DNA from 2 places in the Vibrio sp. 970 genome. Region 1 is predicted to be linked to the other one. Evidence: predicted binding sites of a transcription regulator. Region 1 holds the regulator's gene; the other holds the start of a gene.
The links. Region 1 encodes CRP, which controls carbon source genes, mostly activating them, when cyclic AMP is high. Its sites were predicted from a motif close to TGTGANNNNNNTCACA; they were not measured.

Region 1 (16,121 bases):
GATTTGGTGGACTGCATTAACTCACTTGCACTACTCAAAAATGATGGTGACCCACTGACGTTGAGATACTGTCGTCAACTCGGTGGGGAGCATTTGCAGCAAGCCTTTGCTATTCCGGTGCCAAACATTCAACCACCAAAACGCCCATAAATCTGTAGAATACCTATAATCTTTATAAAGGATTATATTAATAAGTTCTTCAACGGACACCGAAGGACCGCATAAGAGCAGTTAGGTATGACACAATTTTTCGCAGCCGCCGGGATCAAAAACCCGCATCTCCAAACGCTTTTGCCGCGTTTTATTCGCAAAAAAGCGTTATTTACGCCGATTTGGCAAACCCTCGATACATCCGATGGCGACTTTCTCGATCTCGCGTGGAGCGAGGACCCAACCCAAGAGCCTGCACAAAAAAAGCCGATTTTTGTTTTATTTCATGGATTAGAGGGGTGCTTCTATAGCCCTTATGCCAATGGGTTAATGAATGCATTTGCTCAATCTGGATGGCTGTCGGTGATGATGCATTTTCGTGGCTGCAGCGGTAAACCAAACAAAAAAGCACGAGCTTACCACTCGGGTGAAGTGACGGATGCTCGTTACTTCCTAGAGCACCTTGAACAACGTTTTCCTGATAATCCCAAAGTTGCAGTTGGTATTTCTCTTGGCGGTAACATGTTGGCGAATTATTTAGCCCAATATAAAGACCACCCTATTTTGAATGCAGCGACTATTATCTCAGCGCCTTTAGACCTAGCGGCGTGTGCAAACCGTATAGAACAAGGCTTTTCAAAAGTGTATCGCCGTTATCTGCTTTCTTCACTGAAACGTAACGCGTTACAAAAGCATCATCTACTGCATGGCGAGCTTGCGCTGTCCTACAACTCAATAAAACGTGTCACACGATTGTATGAATTCGATGATTTGATTACGGCACCATTGCATGGCTTCAAAGACGCACAAGATTATTACGACCAATGCTCTGGCTTAAGTAAACTACAGCAAATCACGCTACCCACACTGATCATCCATGCCAAAGACGATCCGTTCATGACCGACGATGTGATCCCGAAGTTTGTTCTGCCAGATAACATTGATTACCGTCTCTTTGAACACGGTGGCCATGTTGGCTTCCTGACAGGAACGGCGTTAAAACCTAAGTTTTGGTTGGAGGAAGCGCTGCCCGCGTATTACGAAAGTATCGCCGCAGATTACCTTTCTGCTGTATCCAAGCAACGAACGCAGTAAACTAGCCGCTCATCATAAAAGTTAGAGGTATTTATGATCATTCCATGGCAAGACATTGCGCCGGAAACATTGGAAAACTTAATTCGTGAATTCGTCTTACGCGAAGGAACGGATTACGGAACCGTCGAGGTTTCTTTGCAAGACAAAATTGATCAAGTTAAAGCTCAATTGGAAAAAGGTGAAGCGGTTATCGTGTTCTCTGAGCTACACGAAACCGTCGATATTCAACATAAAACAAAATTTTAGACCCTTCACATTTTACCGTATCCCACTCGATGACAAGGTATTGTTACGTGCTATAGTGGGATATCGACCGTGCAGTAGTAACTCTACTGCACATTACAGGTAAGTAATTTTCGACAAGGTTTGTCATGTCAGCTAAACACCCAATTATTGCGGTTACTGGTTCGTCCGGTGCCGGCACGACCACTACATCTGAAGCCTTCCGTAAAATGTTCAATATGATGAACGTTAAACCCGCATGGGTTGAAGGCGATAGCTTCCATCGCTTTACTCGCCCAGAAATGGACATCGAAATTCGCAAAGCCCGCGAGCAAGGTCGACACATTAGCTACTTTGGCCCACAAGCTAATGACTTCCCGGGACTAGAAGAGTTTTTCCGTAAGTTCGGGCATGATGGCACTGGCAGCGTGCGCCGTTATCTGCACACGTTTGACGAAGCGGTTCCCTACAATCAAATGCCAGGCACGTTTACACCGTGGCAAGACTTACCCGAAAACAGCGACGTGCTGTTTTATGAAGGGTTACATGGTGGCGTGGTGGATGGTGATGTTAATGTTGCTCAACATGTGGATTTCTTAATTGGCATGGTGCCGATTGTGAACTTAGAGTGGATACAAAAATTCGTACGCGACACTCGCGATCGCGGCCATTCGCGTGAAGCGGTAATGGACTCAATCGTGCGATCCATGGACGATTACCTCAACTATATCACTCCTCAGTTTTCTCGTACTCACATCAACTTCCAGCGCGTACCGACCGTTGATACTTCCAACCCACTTAATGCAAAAGGCATCCCTAGTTTGGATGAGAGTTTTGTGGTGATTCGCCTACGCGGTATCAAGAATGTCGACTTCCCATATCTGCTGGCCATGATTGATGGCTCATTCATGTCACGCCACAACACGATTGTCGTACCCGGCGGTAAGATGAGCTTTGCAATGGAGCTCATAGTTCGGCCTATCCTACAACAGCTCATCGAAACAGGGAAAATTGGCTAAAAACCTGCCTGCGAAGATGTTTACTTTTCATACCGTGATCATGTGCACAGTTTTGCTTACAAAATCTCAATCATGGCACGATTAAAATCAAGAAATCGTTTTCGAAAAAGGATACTATTTCTTACCGAAACACAAGAGAGCTTGCAGCATATAAAAAGTGCTCTTATTCTAGTAGGCCTAATTCAGGCTTAGCTAAAATATGGATAGCGCAAGCGTACCCTGCAGAGGAAGTGAGATATTATGGTTCTAGGTAAACCTCAAACCGACCCAACATTAGAGTGGTTTCTTTCACACTGTCATATTCATAAGTACCCTTCAAAGAGCACGCTAATTCACGCGGGCGAAAAGGCAGAAACTTTGTACTACATCGTTAAAGGTTCTGTTGCGGTTCTTATCAAAGACGAAGAAGGTAAGGAGATGATCCTTTCTTACCTAAACCAAGGAGACTTTATTGGTGAACTTGGTCTATTCGAGGAAGACCAAGAGCGCACAGCTTGGGTTCGTGCTAAATCTCCTTGTGAAGTTGCTGAAATTTCTTTCAAGAAGTTCCGTCAGCTTATCCAAGTAAACCCAGACATCCTAATGCGTCTTTCTGCGCAGATGGCTCGTCGTCTTCAAGTAACTAGCCAAAAAGTGGGTGACCTGGCGTTCCTAGACGTAACTGGTCGTATCGCTCAGACGCTTCTGAACCTTGCAAAACAACCAGACGCAATGACTCACCCAGACGGCATGCAAATCAAGATCACTCGTCAAGAAATCGGTCAAATTGTTGGCTGTTCTCGTGAGACAGTAGGTCGTATTTTGAAGATGCTAGAAGAGCAGAACCTAATCTCTGCTCACGGTAAAACCATCGTGGTTTACGGTACTCGTTAATCTCAAACTAGAGTGACACGAACAAAATTATAAAAGCCACCAATGGCAACATTGGTGGCTTTTTATTTGCTCATGACCAAATGAGATAGGGTGCAGCGAACACTAATGAGTAAGCTTAACAGGTTAACCCTAAAACTTAGCCATTCGTACTTTCAAAGATTTTGTCAGCTGAAGCGGCCACGAAACCTGGGTACAAATCACCATTTTCCATCGGATAGCGCTTAGCAAATTCATAAAACCCGCCAGGGATAATTTCAGTGCCTTCGCTAAAACGAACCGCTACTTTATCAGCCATGGTCGATGACTGCTCTAGCAACACCTCAGGAGTGCCCTTCACTTCACCACCATTTTCATTAATGGTAAACCCAGCGGTACGCAGATGATCGTTTACCTGCTTCACTTCTTCATATTCATTGAGTTGGTTAACGCTCACCGTGAAGTGGTTTGCTCCGTAACCATGCGCCGCAAGCCAAGATGCGTACTCACTTTCTTTAGCCAACGTTTGGTAATCAGCAAAGCTTAAATCCCACAAGCGTCCACCATGTAAGAATGCGCTATCGTTCAGCTTGTCAGCATCGACTTGTGCCACCAAATTTTTCACAATCTCTTGTAGCTCAGGCGAGCACTCTTCAACTTTTAGCTCACTAATAAATACTTTAGGTTGCTTCGGATCTGGGTGCTCATAGTGCTTAGCAACCAGCTTTTTGCTTTCGAAAATGTAATCACCACACGCCTTGTAACCAATAGCTACAAATGGCTTAGCTAGAGTTTCAATACCAAGAGGCGCGATATTGAAGGTACGTAAAGCTATATGATCATTCATCAGAGGCTCATCTTCTTGAAGCAGCTGATGCACTTTAGCAGCCGAAGGGCAAAGACGTTGAATGTAATCTTGCCATAGCGATTCAAATAACACATCGGGCGTCATAACGACTCCTTGTTACGAGATGTAGAGTTTAAAGGTAAGCGGAAGTTGGCTGCTCGTTCACAACAAAAGTTGTCCAGAATAATGAACGAGCAACCATCAACCTGTGACGGTAAATGCCAGTCAGTCAACACGCTTTTCCGAGTCTTTGCTCACTTTTCGTGTTCTGCCAACGATCACTACAACCCATACCTAAATGATGCGCCGGCAAGGTGAGCCGCAATGCATAGTTGCGACTCTATTATTAAAACTTATAGCGCTACACCTGGACTCAATGTTGCAGGCAAGACAGTCTCTTGACCTTCCATTGATGCCATTGGGTACGCACAGTAATCTGCTGCGTAGTAAGCGCTTGGGCGCAAGTTACCCGACGCCCCCGGACCACCAAATGGCGCATCACCGCTTGCCCCAGTAAGCTGGCGGTTACGGTTCACGATTCCTGCACGAATGTGGTCAACGAAGTATTCCCATTCTTGGTCGTCGGTTGAAACCAAACCAGCAGATAAGCCAAAGCGCGTATCGTTTGCTAGCGCCACGGCTTTGTCTAATCCTTCGTAGCGCACCACTTGCAGAAGTGGGCCGAAGTACTCTTCATCTGGTAACTCAGCAATGTTCGTTACATCAATGATGCCTGGAGAAACAAACGCCGCCTCTCCTGCTTTCGCTTCAATCAAGCTTTCACCGCCAAGAGACTGTAGATTAGCTTGTGCATCAAGAATAAACTTGGCTGCCGCGACCGAAATTTGCGGTCCCATAAATGGCGCAGGTTCTGCAAATGGTTGGTCTACGCGAATATTGCGTGTCGCTTCAACGAGTTTGGTGATAAGCGCATCGCCTTTTTCACCCAATGGCACATACAAACGACGAGCACACGTACAACGCTGCCCAGCACTGATAAACGCTGACTGGATGATGGTGTAAACCGTGGCATCCAAATCACCATATTTATCAGAGATCACCATCGGGTTATTACCACCCATTTCTAGTGCGAGCATCTTGCCCGGTTGACCCGCAAATTGACGGTGTAATACATGCCCCGTATTTGCGCTACCCGTAAACAGTACGCCATCGATGCCTTTTGCGTCAGCTAGGGCGATACCAGTTTCTTTCGCGCCTTGAACAAGGTTAATCACGCCTTTCGGCAGACCGGCTTCTTCCCATAACTTCATTGCCAATTCACCCGTCCATGGCGTTTGCTCAGACGGTTTGAAGACTACCGTGTTACCAGCCAGTAGCGCAGGCACAATGTGACCATTTGGTAGGTGGCCTGGGAAGTTGTAAGGACCAAACACCGCCATCACGCCCAATGGGCGGTGGCGCAATACGATTTGGTTGCCTGCTGCTTCACGGCTCGCCTCACCAGTACGGTCATGATAAGCGCGAATCGAAATGGCAATTTTACCTGCCATGGCTGCTGCTTCAGTGCGCGTTTCCCAAATCGGCTTACCAGTTTCTTTGGCAATCACTTCGGCGATGTTTTCGCTGTTCTCTTTTACTTTCTCCGCAAAAGCCAACACGATTGCCTCACGCTCTGAAAATGGACGCTTTTTCCAGTCAATAAACGCTTCACGCGCTGCAGATACCGCCTGGTTCACCTGCTCTGCCGTTGCACCTTTGCCTTGCCAGATCACTTCTTGGTTGTACGGCGACAGAGACGTAAATGCTTCACCCTGACCTTGTACCCATTCACCTGCAATCCAATGTGTCATTGTTTCTATCCTTAAATTCTGTCGTCTGTTACTGCGGAAGAAGGCGAACGAAATCCCCTTCTTCAACCGAAAGTGCATCCGCAACGTCTGGTGCAATCATCACGCTTTGTGTTTCTGCGTCATACGCCGCTTTAGTGACTGTCGCACGGAAGTTCTCGAAAGATGAATTACACATCAAGAAGTCTTGTGTGCTGGAATGTTCAGAGATTTTGACTTGCGCACGGAATGAATGACGTACCGACTCAATATTACGCAGATCACACTCAACCGTTGGGCCACCATCGAAGATGTCGACGTAGCCTCGGTTGGTAAAACCTTCACGCTCAAGCAGCTTCAGCGCTGGACGCGTGTTGTCATGTACTTGACCAATCACGGCTTGCGCTTCTGGGCTGAGCAGGTTGATGTAAATAGGCAGTTTCGGCATCAAGTCGGCGATAAAGCCTTTCTTGCCGATACCTGTCAGGTAATCTGCAAGCGTGAAATCGATAGAGAAGAAATGCTCTTGAAGCCATTGCCAGAATGGTGAATTACCCTCGTCGTCTGAAACGCCACGCATCTCCGCAAAGATCGTTTCAGAGAAGCGCTCTGGGTGCTCTGCCATCATTAGGAAACGACACTTCGACATTAGACGACCATTCAGACCTTGGCGGAATTTCTCACGCAAGAACAAGGTACAAATTTCGCTGTTACCCGTGTAGTTATTACCAAAAGTAAGCAGTTTAACGACGTTGTTAACGCCAAGCTTTGGCGACGAGTGCACGACTTTACTAATGTGATATGAGTAAAATGGGACATCCCAGCCGATAGATGCTTCGATTCCGGTGGTACCCGCAACCTCACCCGTTTCAGAGTCAAAGCCAACCATCAGGTAGCCTTCATCGCCTGGTTCTGCCACATCTGGCTTACCAAAGCTGTACTCTGAATGTTTGATTCGATTGGTTAACAGTTCTTCGTTAACCGGTAGAGATGTAAATCCGTGACCAGACTCCACCGCACAAGTGTGCAGTGCGTCGTAATCCGACATCGCGATAGGGCGAACTACTAGCATCAATACTCCCTCCAGATGCAAGAAGATCCTAACTATATTGTAGGAACAATTCCCCCATCAGAGATCCTTGACGGGGGTGTCTGCGTTGACGTTTAAACTGATATCGCGCTTAAACTAAAGTCGCGATCGCTTTATCCAGTTTCGCCAAGCCTTCTTCAATTTCTTGTTGTGTGATAACGAGTGATGGTGTGAAACGTACGACATTGGCACCCGCAACCAATACCATGAGACCTTGTTTACCTGCAGCAACCAGCACGTCACGCGCACGGCCTTGCCATTCTTCATTTAGTGCAGCGCCAAGTAATAGGCCTTGACCGCGCACTTCTGAGAAGATGTTGTACTTCGCGTTGATCTTCTCTAGACCTTCACGGAACATTGCTTCGCGTTCTAGCACACCAGCCAACACCTCTGGCTTAGTAACTTCATTTACAACCGCTTCTGCAACCGCACACGCTAGTGGGTTACCGCCATATGTAGAACCGTGAGTGCCCACTTTCATGTGCTCTGCCAATTTTGCTGTCGTTAGCATTGCACCGATCGGGAAACCGCCACCAAGTGATTTCGCAGTACTTAGAATATCTGGCGTGATACCTAAACCTTGGTAAGCGTAGAAGTTACCTGTTCGGCCATTACCAGTTTGCACTTCATCGAAGATCAGTAAGGCGTTGTGTTTGTCACACAGCTCGCGAACCGCTTGAGCGAACTCAGGCGTTGGTGGCACGATGCCGCCTTCACCTTGTAGTGGCTCCATCATGACCGCACAAGTACGATCAGACATGTGTGCTTGTAAAGCTTCGATATCGTTGTAAGGAAGGTGTGTCACGTCGCCTGGCTTAGGACCGAAGCCGTCAGAGTATGCAGCTTGGCCACCAACCGTTACGGTAAAGAATGTACGACCGTGGAAACCTTGTTTGAATGCAATGATTTCAGACTTCTCAGTGCCATGAACGTCTGCTGCATAACGACGTGCCAGCTTCAAAGCGGCTTCGTTTGCTTCTGCGCCAGAGTTAGCAAAGAACACACGCTCAGCAAAACTCACTTCTGTTAGCTTTTTCGCCAGACGAAGGGCTGGTTCGTTCGTCATAACGTTACTTAAGTGCCAAAGCTTGTTAGCTTGCTCTGTTAGTGCGTTTACCATTACTGGATGACAATGGCCAAGACAGCTCACTGCAATACCACCAGCAAAGTCGATGTATTCATTACCTTCCTGATCCCAAACACGTGAACCTTCACCTTTAACAGGGATCATTTCCATCGGGTTATAGCAAGGTACCATTACCTCATCGAATAAACCGCGCTCTACTTTAATTTCCGTTGTCATTGCACATTCCTTCTTGATACCGCATGCGTAGCAGATAAGCGAATTTAACCGGCTCTCTTTGCCAGCAAATAATGTTTTGCATTTAAGCTATTGCGGCATTGTATTTACATTTAATTAACCATTTCAATAGTGATTTATTCTTTTCGTTCTCGAAAGCAACTTCCATTAATCACTGCTTATGACTATTTATGCATCAAGAAAGTAAAATAGAGAAGTGATTTTTTATAAATGTTATGTAATACAGGGGATAGAAGGTTTAAAAAGACATGAATAGACAAAGAGACTCGAGAGAACCGCATAGTTTTGCAATCCGCTCACCTCAGCAAAAAGATGAATGATTTGTTAAGAAAAGTGATCGCGATCAGATCGCTTTGCGCGCTAAAAAGTTCGCAAGCAACTCGTGACCTTGCTCAGTTTTGATTGATTCTGGGTGGAACTGCACCGCATCAATTGGCAAGGTTTTATGTTGGTAACCCATTATTTCATCCATGCTTCCGTCAGGCAGTTCTGTCCATGCAGTCAGTTCAAACACGTCGGGTAAAGTACCGTTTTTCACCACAAGAGAGTGATAACGAGTTACCGTGAGTGGGTTATTCAGATTTTTAAACACACTACGACCGTTATGACGAATCGGTGAGGTCTTACCGTGCATCACTTGTCGTGCACGTACCACTTCGCCCCCAAACACTTGCGCTATCGCTTGATGGCCAAGGCAAACACCCAATATTGGAAGCTTACCAGCGAAGTGTTCTATCGCTTTCAGTGAAATACCTGCTTCGTTCGGCGTACATGGCCCTGGCGAGATCACCAAATGAGTTGGGTTGATCGCCTCAATGCCTTGGATATCGATTTCATCGTTACGCACCACCTTTACGTCTGCACCAAGCTCGCAGAAGTATTGGTAAAGGTTGTAGGTAAAAGAGTCGTAGTTATCGATGATCAACAACATAAAGGGTCGGTTGCTCCAATCCGTTTTGGCAATGCTTACGTAGTGAATCGCCACGTTCGTGACAATCAAGGGCGGTATTTTGCTATACCAAGCAAGAAAGGCAAGTTTTTGCTGAATAAAAAGGCCAGCATAGGCTGGCCTTTGGTCTTTACAGCTATTTAGGAACTGTTTGTCAGAAAGTAAATTCGCTTAGCGGCGACGACGGAATAAGCCGAGACCTAGCAGCGCAAATAGCGCGCCAAAACCAAACGAACCACCATCTGAATCCTTCGACCCTTCTGTTCCAGTTTCAGTTTGCGTCATTGAAACATCACGAACAGAGCTAAACTTCACGATATTACCTGTCGAGTCAGTCACTTTCTCTTCTAACTGATAATTACCTTGCTCTGGCGTTTGTTCAAACTCAATATTCACACTACGCGCATCAATATCAGCTTGAACTAAGGTTTGGCTAGCCGAGTAAGCTTTCGTATCGCTACTTGCCGCAGCCGCTTGTGTGGATGGCGTTAAGTTCACCGTAACAATATCACCTACAACCGCCGTTGGTGGTAAACGGACATCGACGGCTAAGTTGTCACCTGCTTTCGGTAAATCGATGTCATCATCTGGTAAATCAATCGCGATGATCACTGGATCGTGGTCAGAGGCAGAGAACGCATCTTTGTACTTCGGCATATCACCTGTGTACTTGCTGCTGTATTCGAACAAGTTACTCTCTAGTGAGTTGATGTGCCAATCTTCAATTGCTACCACTTTTTGCGCTAGGCTACTGCTTGCCAATGCGTGGTCCAAATTACCCAGCTCGCCCGAATAGATGTAAGAAAACGTATCAGTGCCGTGCAGCAACGTATTTAAGTTGTGCAGACCGTAACCTTTTTCAATTTTGGTCTTCTCTACTTGAAGTTCACCATCACCAATGGTTGTGTAAGCAGCAGTATAAATGTCACGGCCGTATTTCTCTTTCGAGTAATCAGTCAGTGTCAGAAGTGGGTCTTCCATGCCATACGCATTGAGGTCGCCCATGAGCAATACATCGCCTTTCACCTCTTTCAACGCTTCACCCACTGCGTGCGCAGCAGAAACGCGGAAGTTGTTACAGTTGCCTTGCAGATCCGCTGGCTCAGAATCTTCTACACCAGCAATCCACTCTTCAATACACTCAGAGCCTTTCGACTTAAAGTGGTTTACGACAATAGACAAATCTTCACCCGTCTCTTTCACCGTAAAGGTCTGAAGTAGACTGTGTCGTTGGTACTTATCGTAAGCAGGGTTACTTTCTGTGCCCTCTTTACGAGTAATTGTGTTTTCTGCAATGTGCTGCTCTGGCGTGATGATCACTTTTGCAGCGTCTTTTGGCGTTACTGCGTTAGCACGATATAAAATCGCCACCATGATCGCATCACTGCCAAAGTATTCGTCTTGGTATTTGTCTTGCTCTTCGATTTCGACATACGTGTAATGATCTTCAGCGTCATCAATCTCAGCATTTAGGGCATCAACTAAGTTTTGGATAGCACTGCCATCACCAAAGCCATTGTTCTCGACTTCCATCAAACCAATGATGTCAGCGTCCATCTTGTTCATCGCCGCAACGATTTTCGCTTGTTGGATCAGGAACTCGTCTAGGTTAGTCGCACCACGGTTTTGTCCGGTTGGGTTTTCATGACCACTGTCAGCCACGGAGTTGAAGTAGTTCAGTACGTTGAAGCTTGCAATACGCAAATCTGATTCCGCAATCGCTGGGGCATCTTTACGAGCCACATCGAAGCCTTCACCTGAAGTCACAAAGTTGGTGTTATCGACTTCATTGGTCGCAATCAGACGGTATTCGTTGTAGCTGTAAGCCACGACACCCTGTAGACCTTCTACTCGAGAACCAAGGCGAATGTGCTGCTCTGAAGAGCCATCTTGGTCTGCATCTTTTGCAAAATCTGGGTAGTAAGGGATTTGGCCGTTTGGTGCTTTGCCATCAGATTCTAGGTATACGCGGTTCGCTGCGTTGTCTTTTGCTAGCTCAAAGGCTGCATCGCTCTCTGCTGCGTGCAATTGAGTCGGCTTAAACAATGGCGCTTCATGAGACAACATCATGTTGTTACGACGTGAATCGTAGTCGTAAGAGAAGTTGCGAGTTACAAACAAGTCACTTGCCGAAGTTAGTTCAACTTGCATACCTTCATGACGCTCTAGCGCATCACGTAGTGTTTCACCTTCTTTGATAACAAGATCGGTAACTCGAGGAATATCCGATGTGCCTGTTTTCACATAGCTGTTAGCATCAGAAGCAAGCTGAGTATTGCTGTAATACTCTTGAACTTTACCTTTCACACAAACAACGTCACCAGCTTTCAGCGCCGTGTCTGCCGCGTCAGTATGAATGAACAAGCCTTCTGAGGTCTTGTCGTTGTTGTCGCTTTCTAATGCTTGTAGGTAGAAACCTTTGGTTAGGCCAGTGGTAACAGCAGTCACGACACCCGTTACGAAATGATCTTCGTCAGTAATGTATGGGTAACCATCAATGAATGGAGACGTATCGCCTTCACCTTGAATATCTTGGATGGTAGTGAAGTTAGGTTGCTGACCGTCGACTTCACAAGCGAATGGTGCTGGTGGCTCAGTCGCATTTAGCTCACCAAGGCCGTCAATGTTGTCTTTCTCAAATGCCGTCCACTGAGATGCATCATAAGTAGCAGAAGGGGTTAGTGCATCACTGTTACGAACTAATGTGGTGTCTTTACCAAAATCTACGTCACCCATCACACCGATGATGTCGTGCACTTCACCATCTTTAAGCAGTGCGATCGGGTCGTCACCGTTAAAGTTCGCAACGCTTTTATCTGTGATATCCGAGACAGCTTTGATGGTATCGCTCGCGTCACCATGCGCCAGTACATACACTTGGTGAGCTTGTAGCGTCACTTGGCTAAGGTCGAATGTGCTACCCCAAGTACCACCACCGTTTGATGATTTCGCCAACTCGTAGCCAGTGAGTGTCACCGCAGTATCACCCGTATTAGCGATCTCTACCGCTTTATTATAAGCGCCGCCTTCTACGTATTGGGAAATAATAATCTCTGCGTTCGCGTTTGCACTAAGTGCACTGGCGATGGTTAATGCGAGTATTGAGGGTTTGATTAACGTGTCCATTGTCATACCTGATATTTATGTAAATGCAAACTTAGCTCTGGTTAGAGCCTGCCATTTGCGTCTACTATCAGGTTTATTTATGAAATAAATAAGAATGAGTAATTAAAGCCGTGAAATGAATCACATGTGAATATAAGAAAATATGCCAGAGCATCCCATTCAAACATTTTTTGTAATAAATACAGAGCGCTATTGATAAACAAGTCAGAATTTAGATTGATTACTCAGTTTACTTTTTCACTTCATGTTAAGGAGTAGAAAATACATCACTTGTTGAGTAGCTTATTAACCCAACCGTTCCTGTTACAAATAAAAAATATAATTAGTCACTAATTTAGAATGCTTTAATTTTCACTTGTATCACTGTTCAAGCCCAAGAATCTATTACTCGCTTCGCTCTCTCTTTTACAGGCCCCTCATACTTCAAAGTTTTCATGATTTATTCAATAACTTTTCATTACTCACTAGCCAAAAACATACACAAAAGATATAACACCTGCGCGAGACAATAAGATCTCATTAGCTGTAAACCCAGGAACGACAAATGAAAAAAATTCAACGCAGTGTGCTAGCTCTCTCCCTACTTAGCTTAATAGCGGGGTGTCAGTTGACCGCCAGTGAGCCACTTCAACCTACCGCGAATCAAGACATCATCGAATCAGCCAAAAATGAACTGGATGGTATTGAAGAGCTAGAAGTCAGTGACGAGGGTGTTATTACCTTTACTCAGCGTCTAAGAACGCCAGGAACCTACTGGATTCCAGCGAGAATTAAAGAACTGAGCTACGATATATCATGCGTACAGCTTAGTTACTTCATTGATAGAGGCATGGTTGTGAAGTCTGCCTTTCTAGGGGCTCGAGGACGTGTTGAATATTACGACATGGAACGCTGTATGAAAGACACGCCATTTCAATAATACAGGCATAAAAAAGCTCCACCAAAGTGGAGCTTTTTCGTATTTGTTCTTAGCCGACTATGGGCGAGCTACAAAACCTACTGCTTCGTATGCTTTCTTAAGCGTTTCAGCCGCACGTGCCGATGCTTTCTCAGCGCCTTGCTTCATCACTTCGTTCATGTAAGCGCGGTCAGCACGGATACGGTGGTATTCAGCTTGAATAGGCTCAAGCATAGTAACTAGAGCTTCACCAACATCTTTCTTAAATGGGCCATACATTTCTACGCCTTGGTATTTCGCTTCAATCTCTTCAAAGCTCATACCTGTTGCCGCAGAGTACAGACCCATTAGGTTAGAGATACCTGCCTTGTTGTCCCAATCGTGAGCGATACGAGGTGGCGTTTCTGTGTCAGTTTGCGCTTTGTTGATCTTCTTAAGGATCGACTTAGGCTCTTCCAGCAGCGTGATAACGTTCTTACGGTTGTCATCAGATTTAGACATCTTCTTCGTTGCGTCTTGAAGGCTCATTACACGCGCATTTACTGTCGGAATGTAAGGCTCTGGAACTTGGAAGATTGGCTGCTCTGGCGAGTAAATATTGTTGAAACGCGTTGCGATATCGCGCGCTAATTCTAGATGTTGCTTCTGGTCACTGCCTACAGGTACTTGGTGTGCACCGTAAAGCAAAATGTCAGCCGCCATCAACACCGGGTAGTCAAATAGACCGACGTTTACGTCATTCGCGTAACGTGCCGATTTGTCTTTAAACTGAGTCATACGGCTCAGCTCACCCATTTGAGTGTAGCAGTTAAGAAGCCAACCTAATTGAGCATGCTCTGGTACATGTGACTGAACAAATAGCGTGCTCTTCTTCGGGTCAACACCAACTGCCAGACAAATTGCCAGTGCGTCTAGAGTTGCTTCATGCAGCGCTTTAGGGTCCTGACGAACCGTAATCGCGTGAAGGTCTACCACACAATATTGGCAATCATAATCGTCTTGCATCTGCTGCCATTGACGTAGAGCACCCAAGTAGTTACCGATACTTAGTTCACCTGAAGGTTGAACACCACTCAATACAATGGGTTTGCTCATTAGAATGATTCCTTTGACTTCTTAATCTAATTAAATGAAAAAAACCGTGCAGTAATAGGTGCACGGTTTACTCAGTGTACTCATTAACGAGTATTTTGGAAGCTCTTTTGTAGCCGTTATGCAGAAACCGCTACAACGTCCAATAATTCTGCCAAACTGTCAGCGACGAAATCTGGATTTGATGCTGAAATAGGTTCACCGTGGTTGTAACCATATGTCAGACCAAATGAGGCACAGCCTGCATTCTTTGCTGCGAGAATGTCGTTTTTCGAGTCGCCAACCATCAGCATTTCACTTGGTTGGATTTGGTGCTTTTCCATTAGCCAGTTCAATGCTACTGGGTTTGGTTTTTTCTCTGGGAATGCATCACCGCCAAGGACATCAACGAAGTATTTTGCGATGTCGTGCTTTTCCAAAACGTCAGGCACAAACTTTGAAGGTTTGTTGGTCACCAGCGCCATAACAAAGCCCGCTTTGTGCAGCTCTGCTAGTGTCTCTTTTACCGTTGGGTAAAGATGACTTAGCTTGTGACCGCTTTGCTCGTAGTAATCATCAAACAATACACGCGCTTTAGCACGAAGCTCTTCACTCAGCTCTGGGTTGATGGTCAGGCTTTGGCTTAATGAGCGACCAATAAGCACGTCTGCGCCGTTACCCACGTAATCACGAACTTGTTCTTCTGAAACCGATGGAAAGCCAAGCGCCTGTACTGCTTGGTCTGCCGCGACAGCTAGATCTGGCACGCTATCAAGCAAAGTGCCATCTAGATCGAAGGCGATGAATTTAATGTCTTGTTGAGTCATAACTTCCCTGAGGATTTTTATTTATAAATCGGTGAAAACGACAAAGGATGGCACCCCATCCTTTGTTTTTATCATTATGTCTGACTTTGCAGTAACTGTTTGTTTATTAACTTGTTTAGCAATTACTTTGCAGCAATACGCTGACGAACTGCCTCAAACAAACAGATGCCGGATGCCACAGATACGTTCAAGCTTGAAACGCTACCAGCCATTGGGATCTTAATCAAATCGTCGCAGGTTTCACGAGTCAGACGACGCATACCGTCACCTTCTGCCCCCATTACGATAGCAAGGGGTCCAGTCAGTTTTGCTTGGTAGATGTCGTGCGTTGCTTCGCCCGCCGTACCAACAAACCAGATACCTTGCTCTTGCAGTGTACGCATAGTACGAGCCAAGTTAGTCACTCGGATCAATGGCACGACTTCAGCTGCACCACAAGCCACTTTGCTTACGGTTGCGTTCATCGGTGCAGAACGATCTTTCGGTACGATGATCGCCGCAGCACCTGCCGCATCTGCGTTACGTAAACACGCACCAAGATTGTGTGGATCGGTCACGCCGTCTAACACTAATAGCAGTGGTGATTCGTGCTGCGCCAGGATGTCATCTATATCGTTCTCATTCAGCTGCTTCGCTGGTTTCACACGAGCGATGATGCCTTGGTGATTTGCACCGCGCGCTTTGTCATCCAAGGTTTTACGTGTCATCTGCTGAATAGAAACGCCACAAACCTGAAGATCATTTAGGATTGGCATTAGGCGATCATCTTGACGACCTTTTAAAACGTACGCCTCGATAAAACGCTCTGGTTCGCGCTCCAATACCGCCTTCACTGCGTGAATGCCGTAGATAAATTCGTTACTCATTGTT
Region 2 (16,121 bases), on a different contig from region 1:
CAGCCGCGCATGTTTCGGTAAGGCATCGACCACTTTGTACATCATTGGCAAATCGACCATCGACGCTTCGTCGATAACCAAAATATCCAAATGCAGTGGATTTTGCTTGTTGTGACGAAATTCTGCGCTATTAGGAATCGCGCCCAGCAACCGATGTAAAGTACTCGATTCAGTCGGAATTTTGGCTTTTAGCTCCGGAGAAACTGGCAGTTCTTGCACTGCTTTACCAATGGACTCGGTTAATCGCGCCGCCGCTTTCCCCGTCGGGGCCACCAGCTTGATGGTTAGATTTTTCTCGTGTGTCGCCTGTTCAATCAAAGCAGCAAGCAATTTGGTTACTGTCGTCGTTTTACCCGTACCAGGGCCACCAGAAATCACAGCAAATCGACGAGTTAACGCAACCGCCGCCGCGACTTTTTGCCAGTTCACACAAGCTGAAAGTGGCACCAGCTCATCCAGTTGATGCAAATCCTGAACCTTGCGCGCATTGCTAAGCACGGAATCAATGGCGTGCCAATCCAACGATTCGCTTGCGACCACATCAAGGTGATCACACACCAATTGTTGACGTAACACTTGGTTGCTGCTTCCCGCTTCTACTGCTTTGCCCAACGCGTTAAACAGAAAATGGTATTGGCGTGCGAACAGATGGTTGAGCAACTCGGATAATCGCACAAACTCTTGTGGTTGCAAGTTAACTGCGGCGCCCAACTGATTGAGCTTTTCCGCCAGTGTCACTTCATAATGCCAATAGCGGTGCAGATACAGACGCTCGCCATCGAACATCAGCGGCAAGGCTTCTCCTTGCGCGCCGACCACGGTGGAATTTTTTAATACTTGAATCCAGTCTATGTCTTGCAACTGTGTGTTGAGCGCCAATGCCGACTCACCAAACAGCCCTAGCTTACTGGCTAAATCCGTAGATTGCCCTTGTGCATCGAACAGAGACAGACAGATATGTCCTTTGCCAAGCTCACTACTGACAACACCCGCGATAAACGCCAATGCTTGACTGTCCGACTGTTCATCATGCGTTTGAGAATCAATAAAACAGGCGAATTGGTAGTCGAGCTGACGAATAGCACCTTTGTGCGCCAAGCGTTCCAGCACTACCAATAGACTATCTTGGCCAGAATGAAGATTGCGATTTGTCGTCATTAAAGTAGCTCCATCTGCCCGGCTTGAGTTGAGCGCGTTTCAAGTGCTTGACCATCAATCAAACGATCCATCTCTTGTAAGAACTCTAAGGTTGGTTTCGCGGCAAAAATGCCGTGGTCACTCTGCCCATCCATACCGCGCAAGAACAAGTAATACACGCCACCGAAGTGCTGCTCATATTGATAATTCGCCAATCGGCTGCGTAGGAAACGATGCAGTGCTAACGCATAAATCTGGTACTGCAAATCGTAGCGGTGATCCGCCATCGCCGATTTCAGAGCCTCACCATGGTAGTGCGTCACATCGTCGCCAAGATGATTCGATTTCCAGTCAAGCACGTAGTATTTACCTTGATGTTCAAACACCAAGTCGATAAAACCTTTGAGCATGCCTTGCACGGTTTGGAAACCTAAATCACCCGCTTTCGCCGACAACGGATCGTGACGTTGAATGACTCGGTTTAACGCCGGTGCAGACAACACTTCAATCGGCAGCAAAAATTCCATCTCCACCAAACGTTGCGACGGTGCTTTTTGATTCAGCAGCAAAGACTTACCATCCAACGGCGTTGCGAGTACGGTATCAATCAATTGCTGTAAAATGGGCAACCACTCTTCATCGAGCTGTTCGCTTTCCATCAAGCCAAGGATGATTTGTGTATTCTCTTCCGTCGTGGCTGGCTGAGTAAATTCAATTTCCTCAAACAGGCTGTGCAGGAACGTACCCGGACGCGCACCACGAGGGAAGGTAAAAATAGAACGCTCTGGCTCCACCAAATCCGCTTCGTCTTGTTCTTCAGATGAGTCGATATCAAAACCCGTAATCTCAATCGTGGCATCATGCTCGGCGTGATGAGAACCTTGCTTGACCAAGCCAGAGTAACTGGTGATGCGCCAGTTTCTGTCGATAGGGTTTTGCAGTTCTTTCGCACTAAGATCGTGTACTTCTTCTTGTGGCGCTACGTACTTGTCTTCGAGTTGCTGCGGCGGATCGGTCACAACGACACAATCAAGCTCGTCTTGTTGCTTTGTTAAACCTTGGTGCAAATCGTTGATGCCACCTTCTTGACCATTCTGAATCAAATAGCCAATCGCACTGCGGTGTACGCCAGTTGGCTCTTTGGTCGAACGGCCATTGCGCAAAGGTGAGGCTCCAATAAAACACGCATACACAGCTCGCGTTAGTGCCACGTATATCAAGCGTAAGTCTTCCGCCAAACGCTCTTTATCCGCTTGCTTCATGGACGCATCGTTGCCTGTGATATCCAGTACCGTGCGGTCATTGGCTGCATCGTAATATTTGGCTTCGCTGGCTTCTCGATAGCTGAACACAAACGGCAGAAATACGAGGTCATACTCCAAGCCTTTTGATTTGTGAATAGTTACGATCTGCACTAAGTTACGTTCCGATTCTAAACGTTGGATTTGGTCATCACTGCCACCCAAACCGTTTTCCGCATCACTGATAGACTGAGCGAGCCAACGCAGCAGACCGTGGTCACTATCCAGTTCATTACTGGCTTGTTGAAGCAGTTCACCAATGTGCATTAAATCGGTAAGTACTCGCTCACCATTCTCACCCTGTGAACTCGCGCCTTCTTCTAGTAATCGCTCGGCAATATGGCGTTTGCTGATCACCGCGCGCAACATCGGCAGCACACCACGTTGAACCCAAAGTTTGCGATATTCTTTGAATTCGTTTACGGCGTTTTCCCACACCACTTCATCGTTATTAAGCGCATCCAAACTTGCTGCGTCGAGGGCAAACAGCTCAGAGGCAAGACTTGCACGCAGCGCACGGTCATTTTCTGGCGTCAGCACCGCTTGCAGCAAACGCTGTAAATCCTGCGCCACTGAACTGGTAAACACACTGTCTCGGTTAGACAGGTACACGCTGGCAATGCCTTGATCAGCCAACGCTTGTTTGATCATTCGACCTTCACTACCTGTTCGAACCAACACCGCGATATCGCCCGCTTGAACCGCTTTCTGTTTTTCGCCATTCGCCAGACACGCTTGCCCCTGTTGAGCCTGCGTCAAAATGGTTTGGATTTGGCTTGCGGTCGCCTCCGCCATTCGAGTCAAATACTCGCCTTTTGGTAGCGGTTTATCGTCTGCTTCTTGCAACCAATAAGTCAGCGCGGGTTGCTTTTGACCACCCATAGTCCAAATGCGTTTTTCGGCATTGGGACTGTATTTTACAGGTAAGAACGGGATGTCCGAATCATAGATAAATGGACTGTCTGGCAAAGCAAATACTTGGTTTACCGCCTGCACCATATCTGCGCTAGAACGCCAGTTGGTTCCTAACGTGTAGTGGGCACTTACTTGGTTACGCGCTTTGATATAGGTGAAAATGTCTGCGCCACGAAAGCCATAAATCGCCTGCTTGGGGTCCCCGATCATAAACAAACCACATTCCGGGTTGCTCAGATAAATACGGCTGAAAATACTGTATTGAAGCGGGTCGGTATCTTGGAACTCGTCAATCATTGCGACAGGATACAAAGTACGAATACGCGCCGCTAAAAGCTCGCTTTCGTCCGTATCGATAGAAGCAGAAAGTTGCGTCAGCAAATCATCGAAAGAGAGCCACTGTTTTTGATTTTTCGCGTTGGCCAGCATCACACGACAATGCTCAATCGCATGCGCAAGCAGTGGCGCTTTTAAGCTGATTGGATTGGCAAGAAATGTTTCAATGGCTTCAAATACCGCGTGCTGCGGCGCACTGCCTTTCGGTGTTTTTTCCAACAAGACGTTTTGCGCGAATTTCTCCAGCTTGTCTGGATAATCGTAACCTGTGGTTTCCGTTGCTGCCCAAGCGTTTACCGCCTCCAACCACGTCGGCAGAGACTTTTTGGTGTAGCTGCGTTTGTTAATATCTGAATCTGAAATCAGCGTGAAGAAGTCATCTTGGCTTTCTCGCCACTGTGCTTTTAATTCATCAATTTTTTTCAAGTTTTCAGTATGAAGATCAGCCAAACTGCCTTTCATTGCAGGAACAGAAAGGCTTAACGGCGCACCAGTTAAGTAATTGCTGATGTCAGACAACAACGCAGATGGAGAGCTCCATAGCTGGCGAATTTCCCCAGCCAAGGTAAACGGCAACGGGTAGAAATTGCGACGCCAGTAATCGGCTACAACTTGCGCTTTTAGGTGACTTTCATCGGTCACAAACTCGTTATTAAATCGGCTGCCAGATTCAAACGCATTTTGCGTTAGCATACGTTGGCAAAAACCGTGAATGGTGTAGACCGCCGCCTCGTCCATCTGACGCTCTGCCTGCAATAAAATTTCTGCGGCTTGCTTGTGATCGTCAAACTCATTAAGCAAAGGTTGGATCACCGGATCGGAACTCTGTCCACGCGCAAACGCGATTCGCGCATCATGGATTCTTGCCCTGATACGATCGCGTAATTCCGCAGTTGCCGCTTCGGTAAAGGTTACGACCAGAATTTGGTCGACCGTAAGCGGTACGCGATGCCGAGTTTCCGCGCTGCCGTGACCAAGCAAAAGGCGCAGATATAAACCTGCAATAGTGAAGGTTTTACCTGTACCTGCTGATGCCTCGATTAACCTCGCACCATGCAGAGGAAACGTCATCGGTTCTAGTGGCGTTGGTTGAGGTTGCTCTGTGCGGTCTAACGTATGTAGAGGACACTCTGCACCTGACATTTGATCCATAACGCTGAATCTCTCCGGATTATTTACTAGGACGTATCACCTAATAAATGTGATCTATAGTTAAAAATTCTATTAATATGTTTAACAAGTTGGATAATTTAGAGCTTTGTGAGATCTTTCTCACGGTTATCCATAAGACGTACCGTTAGTATGCGCCCCACGAGATAAGCCAAACCTTTTGGCGGCACAACTCAAATGAATTAAACAAAAGTATCATGGTCCCTCTGACCTTGTGGCCGTACAGCGAACGCCCTACAAAAAATAATGATTTTCTGGCGGCCACCCTACTCTTCCTTCTCTTTATCCAACTGTCTTTATTACGCTTTTACGTCATCAGTGTCTTGAACCGCTAAGCGCGCACCTTGCAAAACTAATGCTGTCAGCAAACGAACTTCTGAGGCCAACTCATCATTCCAAGCAGGCCAAATTCGAGAGATGTACGCATTACTGCCTTCGCCCGGGCTCATGAAGCCATCATTGAATGCGTCAGCCATTTTCTTCAAAGATTTCTCTTCGTCATCGACCCACTGACCACGGCTAAAGCCCGCTTCAACACAAGCCAACGCCGTTTTCGGGAAATAAGGCAAAGGCTTAGTCATGCCTTCGAAGAATAAGCGAACTAATTCAGTCAGTAGCTGTTTGGCATACTGAGCATCGGCAATTTCTGGGTAGATCAAATGCAGCGCGCCTTCTTTACGATCGTAACCAATGATGTGAGTTTTCTTAGCATGACCCGACGCCGACATGGCAAGGTGATCGATCCACGCTGCAAGGTAATCCTGCGATCGAATCTTACCGCTTCGATAGCGAATCAAACCGGATTGGTAGCATTGAGTTAGCCAACCTGTTAGGCGAACGTTTTTCTCTTCGCCTTCATTTCGCTCAAACAAGGAATCAAACGTCAGGTCGATTTCCAAATCGTCTTGAGGCGCACCAGATAAAAACGCCAGTTTGTCCACCAGCTCTTCCGCCTGAACTCGGTTGGTTTCAAACTCGATATAACCAAACGCCCCCACCGGCAGTTTGCCTTGCGCGCGCTGTTGACTCATAAAGTGTTTAAGCACCTCTGTTTTTTTCTCTGGCTGCATCAATGTCGTTTCAAGCAAGGTTTCTAACAGCTCATCACGCATTTGATAGCTTTCCAAACCACCTAAAACAAAGGGTTCGTCGTCTTCCATCACCGGCAGTGGCGGTTCAAAGATTACTTTTAAACGACGATTGAAAAAATACTGCACAGGTAAGCGCCAGAAACGTTGCAACTCGACTAAGTCGAGCTCAAGTGGGAACGTCGCTCCTAACAGATAGTCGTCTAATGCCCGATTAAAATCACGACGAACATAGCCTTGCGATTGACTACTTTGAGTCAATGCCGCTGGAATCCACTCTTTCGCGTAGCTGGCGTGCATGCCTTGGAACGCACTCGGGCTAAACGGCACCATGGCGTGGGTATTCACCAACGCATTTAATAAGTTGTCGCCAGACTCATCAACGGGCAACGCTTCATCACCACTTAAACAATAGTTTTGGTGACAGTATTCCATCAGCTCAGAAACCAGAACCGAAGGCACTCGCTCGGTGTTATCTTGGATTGAACGACCAACATAACTGATGTAGAGCGTTTGCTGTGCAGACAACATCGCTTCGAGGAATAGGTAACGGTCATCATCTCGGCGCGAACGGTCGCCCGGTTTGGTTCTTCCTGTCATCAAGTCAAAGCCTTCTGGCGGCATGGAGCGCGGATACACGCCGTCATTCATCCCCAACAGACAAACAGTTCTAAACGGAATAGAGCGCATCGGCATCAGGGTACAAAAGTTCACTTGACCAGCAAGGAAGCGCTGGCTGACTCGTGTGCCAGATAATTTGTTTTGAAGGTATTGGCTGATGATCGACGGCGATAACGCATCATCAAATGCGGCATCAGCTAATTGCTCTTTGAGTTGGCTGAGCGTATCGCGAATGGATTTGAGCGCCATTTCGCCTTCTAACTCAACTGAGAAGAAGTCATCCAGCAGTAAAACTAAAGTCTCTCGCCAACCATCAATAGTCTGAACATGAGAAAGTTTGCTTCGATAAGTGCTAATTTGTTGGATAAAGTGTGCCAACTTGCCCGCCAGCTCTGCGCCCATGCCTTGTACTTCGTTGTACGGAGACAAACTGCCTTGCTCGGTTTCAAACAAACCTGCGGATTCTGGCATCGCGTAGCCAAGCAACATTCGTTGAATACCAAATTGCCATGTGTTTTGACGGGTTTCCGGCAGTTCAAATTCGCATCCGGTATTGGCGTCCAATCCCCAGCGAATCCCCGATTCCTCAACCCATTGTTTGGCTTGTAAAAAATCATCTTCGCTGAGTTCAAAACGCTTTAATATCGCTGGAGTTTCCAGAAGTTCGAGTAGTTCTGAGGCCAAACAGCGCGTATTGGGTAAGTTCACCAACTGCATAAATGCGGCCAGAATTGGGCTCTCTTGATCGGCGGTTCGGTCAGAAATCGAATATGGAATAAAACGCTCACCCGGCGCGTTACCAAAGACCGCCTGAATCGCAGGGCTGTAAGCGTTGATGTCCGCGACCATCACGATAATATCGCGCGGTTTTAACGTTGGGTCAGCATCGAACATCGCCAACAGTTGATCATGCAGCACTTCCACTTCACGCATCGGGCTGTGACAAGCGTGTAGGCTCAGTGATTTATCACCCAAGCTAACCACTTGTTTGTGATGACTGTTTTCAATCTGTTGGTCATCTTGATGTTCTTCAAGATTGAGAATATCCGCTTGCAATTGATGGAGCAGACTGTCGCGCTCAACATCAACAAAGGCTTCAATTTCATGAGATTCCAGCTGAGACAACAGATACATATTGTCGCGCCCGAGTTTACCCATGGATGCCAACAGACTGTTTCCGACCACATCGGTGTGCAGCTCATCGATCACATTATCTTCCAGTGATCCTTTCAGTTGCTCAGTTTCACCTTGCACTTCCGAGTGATCGTCCTGCCACACAACGTGCTGACGATGTTTCGCCGCCAAACGAGCCAGATATTTGCGATCTCGAACTTCACCCCAGTAATAACGACACGGGTTGGTGAACATCAGATGCACGTCGATGTGTTCACCAATTGCTTTTAGCGCATCCATATAGCGAGGCGGCAACGAAGAAATGCCAAAAACAAACAAACGCTTGGGTAAATGGTCAAAATTGCCGTTAAAACTCTCTAACGTGTCGATAAAGTGCTCATAAAGGTTGGCACGGTGATATGGAGACTGTCCTAATGACACAGTGTGATCATACAACGCTTGCCATAAGATCGGCTGCCACGGATGCTCATCTTCCAGCTCTGGCACACTCTGCCCTGCTTCCCAACTTGCGATCCACTCCGGACGATACACCAAGTAACCATCGAAAATATCGGCAATTTTCTCAGCCAGTTGATACAGCTTAGAGTGATCACTGTCATCTTTGAGGTACTGCGCTAACGGCGAAAACACGTCTTGGTTGAGAAGCCCCGGCAGCAGATGCATCAACTTCCAAGTCATCGCTTCTTTGTTAAACGCACTGCGTTTTGGCACGTCTGGCAACACCTGCGTAAACATTTCCCAAATGAAGGTAGCAGGAAGCGGAAAATCAATGTTCGCGGCAACACCAAACTCTTTGGCCAATTCCATTTTTAGCCACTGGGACATGCCCGGACTTTGAACCAGAATTTGTTCTTTTTCGAACGGGTTTTCCAGCGGACTGATTCGAATCAGTTCGACAAGGAGTGATTTAAGAACGTCAACTTGGTTGGAGTGATAAACAGTAAACAAATTGGGAATACCGAGCGCCGATTGAAACTGTTAGCTAGCTTAGCACAGCCCCATTTAAACCCGCAGTGATCTCGCGTTCGGAAAAAACAAAAGGTTATATATCACTCAAATAGAGTATGAATCTTCTGAATTTTCACATGTCAATCAAGTCTGACACTTCCATACAAAATGTGACATTCGTCGCAACTATTCCATAATAAAAAACACTGTTTTATACTCCCTCTACCCATAATTTATAAACAAACAAAAAGTATGTTTCGCAAACTGTCTTCCAACAGCGCTTGGCTGATTGCTTTTTTTGCTTGCTTTGCAGTGTACCTGTCGATCGCTTGTTATCCTTTTGTGTTGTCTAACAATCAGAATGAACCGCTAACCTTGTTGCAAGGTTACTATTTGGTTTCGACTCAATATGGCTGGCTGGGCTTGATCGCTCTTCCATTTATGTTGTTGAGTTTATTGCTATCTTTTCTACCGACTCGAGTATTCAAAGGCATCGTGATCGCTATCGCGATCTGTCTATTGATCATGTTTAAAGTCGATATCCTCGTTTTTCAGCAATACAAACTTCACATCAACGCTCTATTAATCCGTATGTTTTTCGAAGGTGGCGGTGATGTCTTCGATATTTCTTGGATGAGTTGGCTAATCTTCATCAGTGAAATTGCCATTCTGGTGATCGGGCTCGCTTGTACCGTTTGGGTAAGTAATCAACTGTCAGAAAGCCGAGCTAAGTTCGTTTTGATCAGCGTTTGGTTTGCTGTATTGCTTAGCACGCAGATGATTCATGCGTACAAAAATGCCCTTTACGACGATGAAGTCAGTCAGTTTTCGAATAACTGGCCACTTTACTACCCGCTGACGGCTCGTAAATTTATTTACAAACACGACCTAGTGGATGAGAGCATTGCATCGAAGAACCGCGTAGAGTTAACCAACATTGAACGTAGCTCACTCAACTATCCGCTTGCGCCGATTCAAGTGCAAAGCAAAGAGAAACAGCCCAATGTCTTGTTTATCTTGGTTGATGCGTGGCGCTACAGTGATGCGACGCCGGAAGTCATGCCAAATGTCAGCAAGTTCGCCGAAAAAACGGTGAATTTCACACAACATATGAGCGGCGGCAACTCAACTCAAGCGGGTATTTTCAGCCTGTTTTACAGCTTGCCAGCGACCTACTGGGAAAGCTTTTACGCAAGTCAACGCTCTCCTGTGTTTATGGATACGCTGCAAGCAGAAGGCTACCGCATGGGCATTTTTGGCTCGGCACCGCTCACCAGCCCGCCACTTTCTCGCACGGTATTCAAAAAAGTGTCGGACTTGACCTTGAAACAAACTGGGGAAACAGCTGTCGAGCGCGATCAGCAGATAACAGACAAGTTCATCGAGTTCCAAAAGCAGGACAGCGACAAGCCGTACTTTGGTTTTCTGTTCTACGATGCCGCCCACGGCACAGTATTTCCCGAACCTGAATTTGCGAAATTCAAACCATACTGGGAACGCGTTGACCACATTTTGCTCAACAACGATTTTGACGCTTCGCTTTACCACAATCGATACAAGAACTCGTTGTACTACATCGATAGCTTGATTGGCGATGTGCTGAAAAACGTCGACTTAGACAACACCATTGTGGTGATTTCATCAGATCATGGTGAAGAGTTTAACGACCATAAGATGAACTATTGGGGCCACACGGGTAATTACAGTGACGTTCAAGTGCATGTGCCTCTTTACGTGTACATGCCAAATCGTCAGCCAGAGCAAGTTGATTACCGCACGACCCATTTTGACGTCGTGCCAACCATGATGAATACGCTGTTTGACGTTCAAGGCACAACGAGTTCATACAGCGTTGGTCATAACTTGTTTGATAGCTCTGCCTCTCGCGATTGGTATATTGCAGGCAGCTACTACAACTATGCATTGGTCGGCAAAGAACTGATGCTTGTGGTCAACCCTGGCGGACACTCTCAGCAACTGAATCGCCAGTTAAAAGTCGAGAAAGAACAGAAAGTTCCTGTCGATATCATTCGTCATTCTCTGGATGAGATGTCGCGATTTTACAAAAAAGGCTAGCGTCCAACATCGACGCCGATTGAAATAAAAAAGCCTCTTGGTTGTAAGACCAAGAGGCTTTTTCCTATCTGCTATTTAAGCGTGATGAGCGTGCATCAAGCGTGGCTGAATCAACAAGTTGTTGATGTATTGTAAGGCCACATAAGAGACAACAAATGTTGCCACAATCAACTCAAGACCAGCTAAGCCGCGCACTTGTTGAACATAGTGCGCAGCCAATCCTTGCAACTCCATCCAATTGGCCATTTTAAACAGCGCCGTCGCACCGATCACCATCGGGAAAGTGAACGCCGCATAGCCTGGGCTAAATGGCAGTCTAAGCAATTTAAAGAATGCGAGGTAAATGATGGCTGTCATCAATACCGCGATACCAAATAGCATAGCGATGATCACTGGTGATGGTGTCGCAGTGACCGTTAAGTACCCTGCCAATGATAGACTTGCTGGCGCTGCCATGATTGCCATTGTTGGTTTCGCTGCATCCGGAATTTCATGGGTAAACATGAAACGGTAAATCATCATCGGCAACATGATCGCGTACGCCACCATACCGAACATCAATGCACCTTGTGCCACTGGTGCTAACATCGGGTTGCCAGAGAAAGACACATCTGCAACGATGATACCCACAGGCGGTACAAACCAACTAGGAACCATGTGGTGCAATTCAAAATCTTTGGCGCGATGGTAAACAAAGCTCACCAAGAACACGATGTGCAAAACCACCGCAATCAGCCAAAGCGCATCGCCAGCTAATGGGTAAAAATGGCCGAGAGAGTTCGATACCACCATAGTGCCCATCGCAAATGTCGGAACCACGCTGCCCACAACCGGATGAGCAAGATCTTGTCTCAACAGATGATTATGTAGCAAAAACTTGGTTGCCAATATAGCCAACAATATGCTTGCGATACCCGCACTAATCCACTGTCCGTAGCCATGTAATTCGGCGAAGTTTTCCCAACTCCAGCCCAAGCTTGCAATACCAAGAGCCAAACCCGCCATTGGAGTTGGCGCTCCCATTATTTTTGCTTTTGTTCTTTGAATCATGATGACCTCAACCAGACTCACTCTTGATGGGACGTATAATACGCTTGCACTTCGTTCCGATATATCTAATTATTTAAAACAAACGTTCAGAATTACTTAACGGTGGGGTATGGCAAGTCACATTTCTCTTAAACAACTGAAAGTGTTTACGACGATCACGCAGCACAAAACGCTCACAGCGGCTTCTGATAGTCTCTTTTTATCGAAAGCCGCAGTGAGCATGGCACTCTCAGAATTAGAAAAACAGATCGGCCATCACTTGTTTGATCGTGTTAATAACCGACTGATTTTGAACCAAGAAGGTCAAAAACTGCTACCACTGGCGGATGAGTTACTCAACCGAGCCAAAGACATCGAGAGCATTTTCGATGGTGACCAAGCGCTATCGGGCCAACTTCGCATTGGTGCCAGCGACACCATTGGCAACCAAGTCGCGCCCTATTTGCTTAGCGAATTTCGTCAGCAAACGAACCATCGTTCTCAAAGCCTGTTCATTTCTAACTCCGCACAAATCTGCGACATGCTGACCGATTACGAGTTAGACATAGCCCTCATTGAGGGCAAAACACTTCACCCTGAATTGCAGTCTACCCAGTTTAGCGAAGATGAAATGTGCGTGATTTGCGCGCCCGATTACCCAGCCGCGCACGAAGGGCCAGTAAACTTAACCGAGCTAGAAAACAGTGAATGGATATTGCGAGAGGCAGGGTCCGGTTCACGCGAATTTTTTATGCGCGTTATCGCGCCGCGCTTGGAACATTGGCATGAAGCTTTTCAGCTCAATACCACCGAAGCGTTGATCAACTCAGTATCGGCAGGGTTAGGCTTGGGCTGCTTGTCACGTTTGTCTGCAGAACCTGCTATTCGTGACGGCCGCGTAAAACTGCTCGACATGCCTTTAGATATGAAACGTCGCTTCTGGTTACTGGTTCATAAAGAGAAATATCAAAGCCCATTGCTCAAAACGTTTATCGAATTTTGCCAAGATTGGGAGCGACCAGCAAACCTTCCTTTGGCGGACAAATCCGCAAAGTGAAACCAAGATAGTTTAAATGCTAGTCAGTTAGTTGTACGTGTCTCTCATTCTGAGGCTTGTCGCTAGACTTGATTGGTCAAAAACTGTATAAAAAGCCAGTATCAATACACCAAATTAGGGGACCAACCATGGCTGTAATCGTCAAGTACGTGGTAGAACGCAATGGAGAAGAGAAAATGACTTTTACCTCTAAAGCGGAAGCTGACGCATACGACAAAATGCTGGATATGGCAGACGAGTTATTCTCACTGCTGGGTAAAAGTGAACTTCTAGAAGACGAAGGTAAGCAAGAAGATCTTGCAATGTTCCTTGCGCAAAACAAAGAAGAAGTGCTTTACGCTCTTGGTGCCAAACGTAAACCTGCACCAAAAAAAGCAAAGAAGCTTGAAGCTGTTGAAGAAGATAGCGAGCAAGAAGACGCTGCATAAGCCTCTCATTTGTTTAGAAAAAACGTCGCATTATGCGGCGTTTTTTTATTCCTTCCGTTTATCTCCATATATCTCTGAGAATATAAAGAACCGATTTAATATCCCAAATTGCTCTAAATTTCATGTTGCAGATTAGTGTGACTTAGATCTAGTCTAAATGGGTTCGGTGATGGGGTACCACCGGAATCGAAAGATTCGAACCGCTGTTAAAGCTAATGACTCCTACAGAAACGAAAACAGGTCAGCCCTGTTGGAAGTGCTTTCGCTTATGTTGTGAAAGCGAGAGTTCTGTAGTGAGCAATTCAACTCTTCTCCAACCCCGCTCCTGTTTTCTCAAAAATTAAAAAGATATCCAAAATAGTTGTTAACTCAACAAGGCGACAAACGCATGAACCTCCTGAACATAGTTTTCTATTTGATGGAGCGAATAAGAGCAGTCAACGCCGTTGAGACTGACAAATAGGCTGGATATCGTACACTGGGAAAACATTATGCAATATTCACACGAAATCCAATCAATGTGCCCGATTCAACGCGGCGAGCTTCATGCATCTGCACCGATCCCTGTTGAAGGCGCAATGATCAATCCAAAAGACGTTATCGCGATTTCTGGTCTTAGCCACGGCGTTGGCGCTTGTGCTCCTCAACAAGGCGCAGCAAAACTGACTCTTAACGTCAAAAACGGCATCATCGAAGAAGCTTTGATCGAAACGATCGGCTGTTCAGGCATGACTCAATCAGCCGCGATGGCCGCAGAAATCCTAACAGGCAAAACCATTCTTGAAGCACTGAATACCGACTTGGTATGTGATGCTATTAACGTCGCGATGCGCGAAATCTTCCTTCAATTTGTTTACGGTCGTACTCAATCTGCTTTCTCTGAAGGCGGCTTAGAAATTGGTGCGGCACTGGAAGACCTTGGTCAAACTCAACGTAGCCAAGTAGGTACTAGCTACTCAACTAAAGCAAAAGGCGTACGTTACATGGAGTTGGCCGAAGGCTACGTAACAAAACTCGCGTTAGACGAAAACAAAGAAGTGATTGGTTACCAATATCTCAACCTAGGCAAGATGATGAAAGCCATCAACGAAGGCGTATCTGCTGCAGAAGCCGCAGACAAAGCAACGGGGACTTACGGTCGTTTTGACGAAGCCGTATCTACCATCAACCCACGCCAACAATAATTGCCACCCAGAGGAAAGAGATTATGAACACTCCAATTACTGAATCTGTACGTCGCACATTAGACGAAATGCAACTTTCTTCTCTGGAAGAGGCTTACCAATACTGTATGGACCGTGGTATCGACCCTAAAGCGCTGGTGATGGACACTCAACCTATCGCGTTTGAAAGCGCTGCCGATGCCTACACACTGGGCACTGCTTTGGCGATTTTCCGCGGTGCAAAAACAGCAGAAGAAGCTGCAAACATCATCGGTGAAGGCCTTCAAGCCTGCACAAAACCAGGCAGCGTAGCAGAGCAACGCCGAGTGGGTATCGGTCACGGTGCCTTGGCGGCTCGTCTGCTGAATGAAGAAAGTGGCTGTTTCGCTTTCCTTGCCGGTCATGAGTCATTCGCAGCGGCAGAAGGCGCAATCAAAATCGCATTGAACGTCAACAAATCACGTAAAAATCCGTTGAAAGTTATCCTAAATGGTTTGGGTAAAGACGCCGCTTACCTAATCTCACGCATCAATGGTTTCACTTACGTACGCACTCAATACAACTACCAAACTAGTGAGTTAGTGGAAGTAGAGCGTCGCCGTTTCTCGCAAGGTCCACGTGGTGAGATCCTTTGCTACGGTGCAGACGATGTGCGTGAAGGCGTGGCTATCATGCATAAAGAACAAGTGGATGTGAGCATCACAGGTAACTCAACCAACCCGACTCGCTTCCAACACCCTGTAGCAGGTATCTACAAAGCGGAACGTAACCGTGAAGGCATGCCTTACTTCTCTGTGGCATCAGGTGGTGGTACTGGTCGTACTCTACACCCAGATAACGTGGCGGCGGGTCCTGCATCTTACGGCATGACCGACACTATGGGTCGCATGCACGCCGATGCACAATTCGCGGGCAGCTCTTCAGTACCTGCACACGTAGCGATGATGGGCTTCATCGGTATGGGCAACAATCCAATGGTAGGGGCAACGGTTGCACTTGCAGTAGAGGTCGGTGAGCTAAGCCTCTAAATCGATTTATCGCTTTACTATCCAAAGCCAGTAAATCCAACAAACCCAGTGTAGGGGGAGTGACTTCGGTCCTCCCCTTATTTTTTGCGATGCCCCTTCTCCAACTTCACTGTGTCTCTGCCCAAAATCGGTCTGATAAGGCTTTTGCGACACATTTCTCATCAGACAAACATATCTCTAAAAAGACAAAAGGTATCCATCTACGGACTTTCTCCATTTCCCCTCTTTAAACTCCCCAATACTCTCTTTATGATGACTGACAACTTAATTATTTCTTGTCAGTGAACAGACGAGACACAAGACTCAACACATGGAGATCAACTATGGCTTTCTTCTCTCTAGCCTTTGGTACGGCAACTAAAAACCGCGACGGCAAAATCATCGAAGCGTTTTTCCCAAACCCAATTCTTAACCCAAGCGAAGCGCTTGTTAACGCACTAGCAGCAGTAGCAGGTTACGAGCAAGGCAACCAAGCTATCGAGATCTCTGCAGCACAAAGCGCAGAACTGGCAGCAGCATTTGAAGCAAACGGCGATGCAGCAAACGCATCTTTCGCAGCAAAAGCAGCAGAATCAGCACAGCCACTTGTACTGGTTATTCTTGCCACTGACGAGCAGCCACAAAGCGTTGCTGAAGGTTTCCTAAAACTTCAACTTATCTCTAACCGCCTAGTTCAACCACACGGCACGG

Region 2: a site for CRP is predicted at 4,951-4,966, ahead of recB (exodeoxyribonuclease V subunit beta). Genes of this name have one in related genera too.

The regions. Positions count from the first base shown of each region.
Region 1 is NZ_JAWOTW010000025.1:18,373-34,493, reverse strand. It holds gene R7Q11_RS23110 (TIGR02444 family protein) at 1-150, shown strand, start outside; gene R7Q11_RS23105 (hydrolase) at 238-1,245, shown strand; gene R7Q11_RS23100 (YheU family protein) at 1,279-1,491, shown strand; gene R7Q11_RS23095 (phosphoribulokinase) at 1,617-2,486, shown strand; gene crp (cAMP-activated global transcriptional regulator CRP) at 2,727-3,359, shown strand; gene R7Q11_RS23085 (DUF1338 domain-containing protein) at 3,496-4,287, opposite strand; gene astD (succinylglutamate-semialdehyde dehydrogenase) at 4,536-5,993, opposite strand; gene astA (arginine N-succinyltransferase) at 6,022-7,041, opposite strand; gene R7Q11_RS23070 (aspartate aminotransferase family protein) at 7,151-8,362, opposite strand; gene R7Q11_RS23065 (aminodeoxychorismate/anthranilate synthase component II) at 8,724-9,311, opposite strand; gene R7Q11_RS23060 (ExeM/NucH family extracellular endonuclease) at 9,501-12,455, opposite strand; gene R7Q11_RS23055 (hypothetical protein) at 13,000-13,374, shown strand; gene trpS (tryptophan--tRNA ligase) at 13,432-14,448, opposite strand; gene R7Q11_RS23045 (phosphoglycolate phosphatase) at 14,565-15,251, opposite strand; gene rlmB (23S rRNA (guanosine(2251)-2'-O)-methyltransferase RlmB) at 15,374-16,117, opposite strand.
Region 2 is NZ_JAWOTW010000006.1:18,257-34,377, reverse strand. It holds gene recD (exodeoxyribonuclease V subunit alpha) at 1-1,158, opposite strand, end outside; gene recB (exodeoxyribonuclease V subunit beta) at 1,158-4,832, opposite strand; gene recC (exodeoxyribonuclease V subunit gamma) at 5,159-8,650, opposite strand; gene R7Q11_RS10740 (DUF3413 domain-containing protein) at 8,903-10,726, shown strand; gene R7Q11_RS10735 (TDT family transporter) at 10,802-11,776, opposite strand; gene R7Q11_RS10730 (LysR substrate-binding domain-containing protein) at 11,886-12,812, shown strand; gene R7Q11_RS10725 (YebG family protein) at 12,941-13,240, shown strand; fluoride riboswitch at 13,397-13,472, shown strand; gene R7Q11_RS10720 (iron-sulfur cluster assembly scaffold protein) at 13,732-14,424, shown strand; gene R7Q11_RS10715 (GGGtGRT protein) at 14,448-15,431, shown strand; gene dapD (2,3,4,5-tetrahydropyridine-2,6-dicarboxylate N-succinyltransferase) at 15,755-16,121, shown strand, end outside.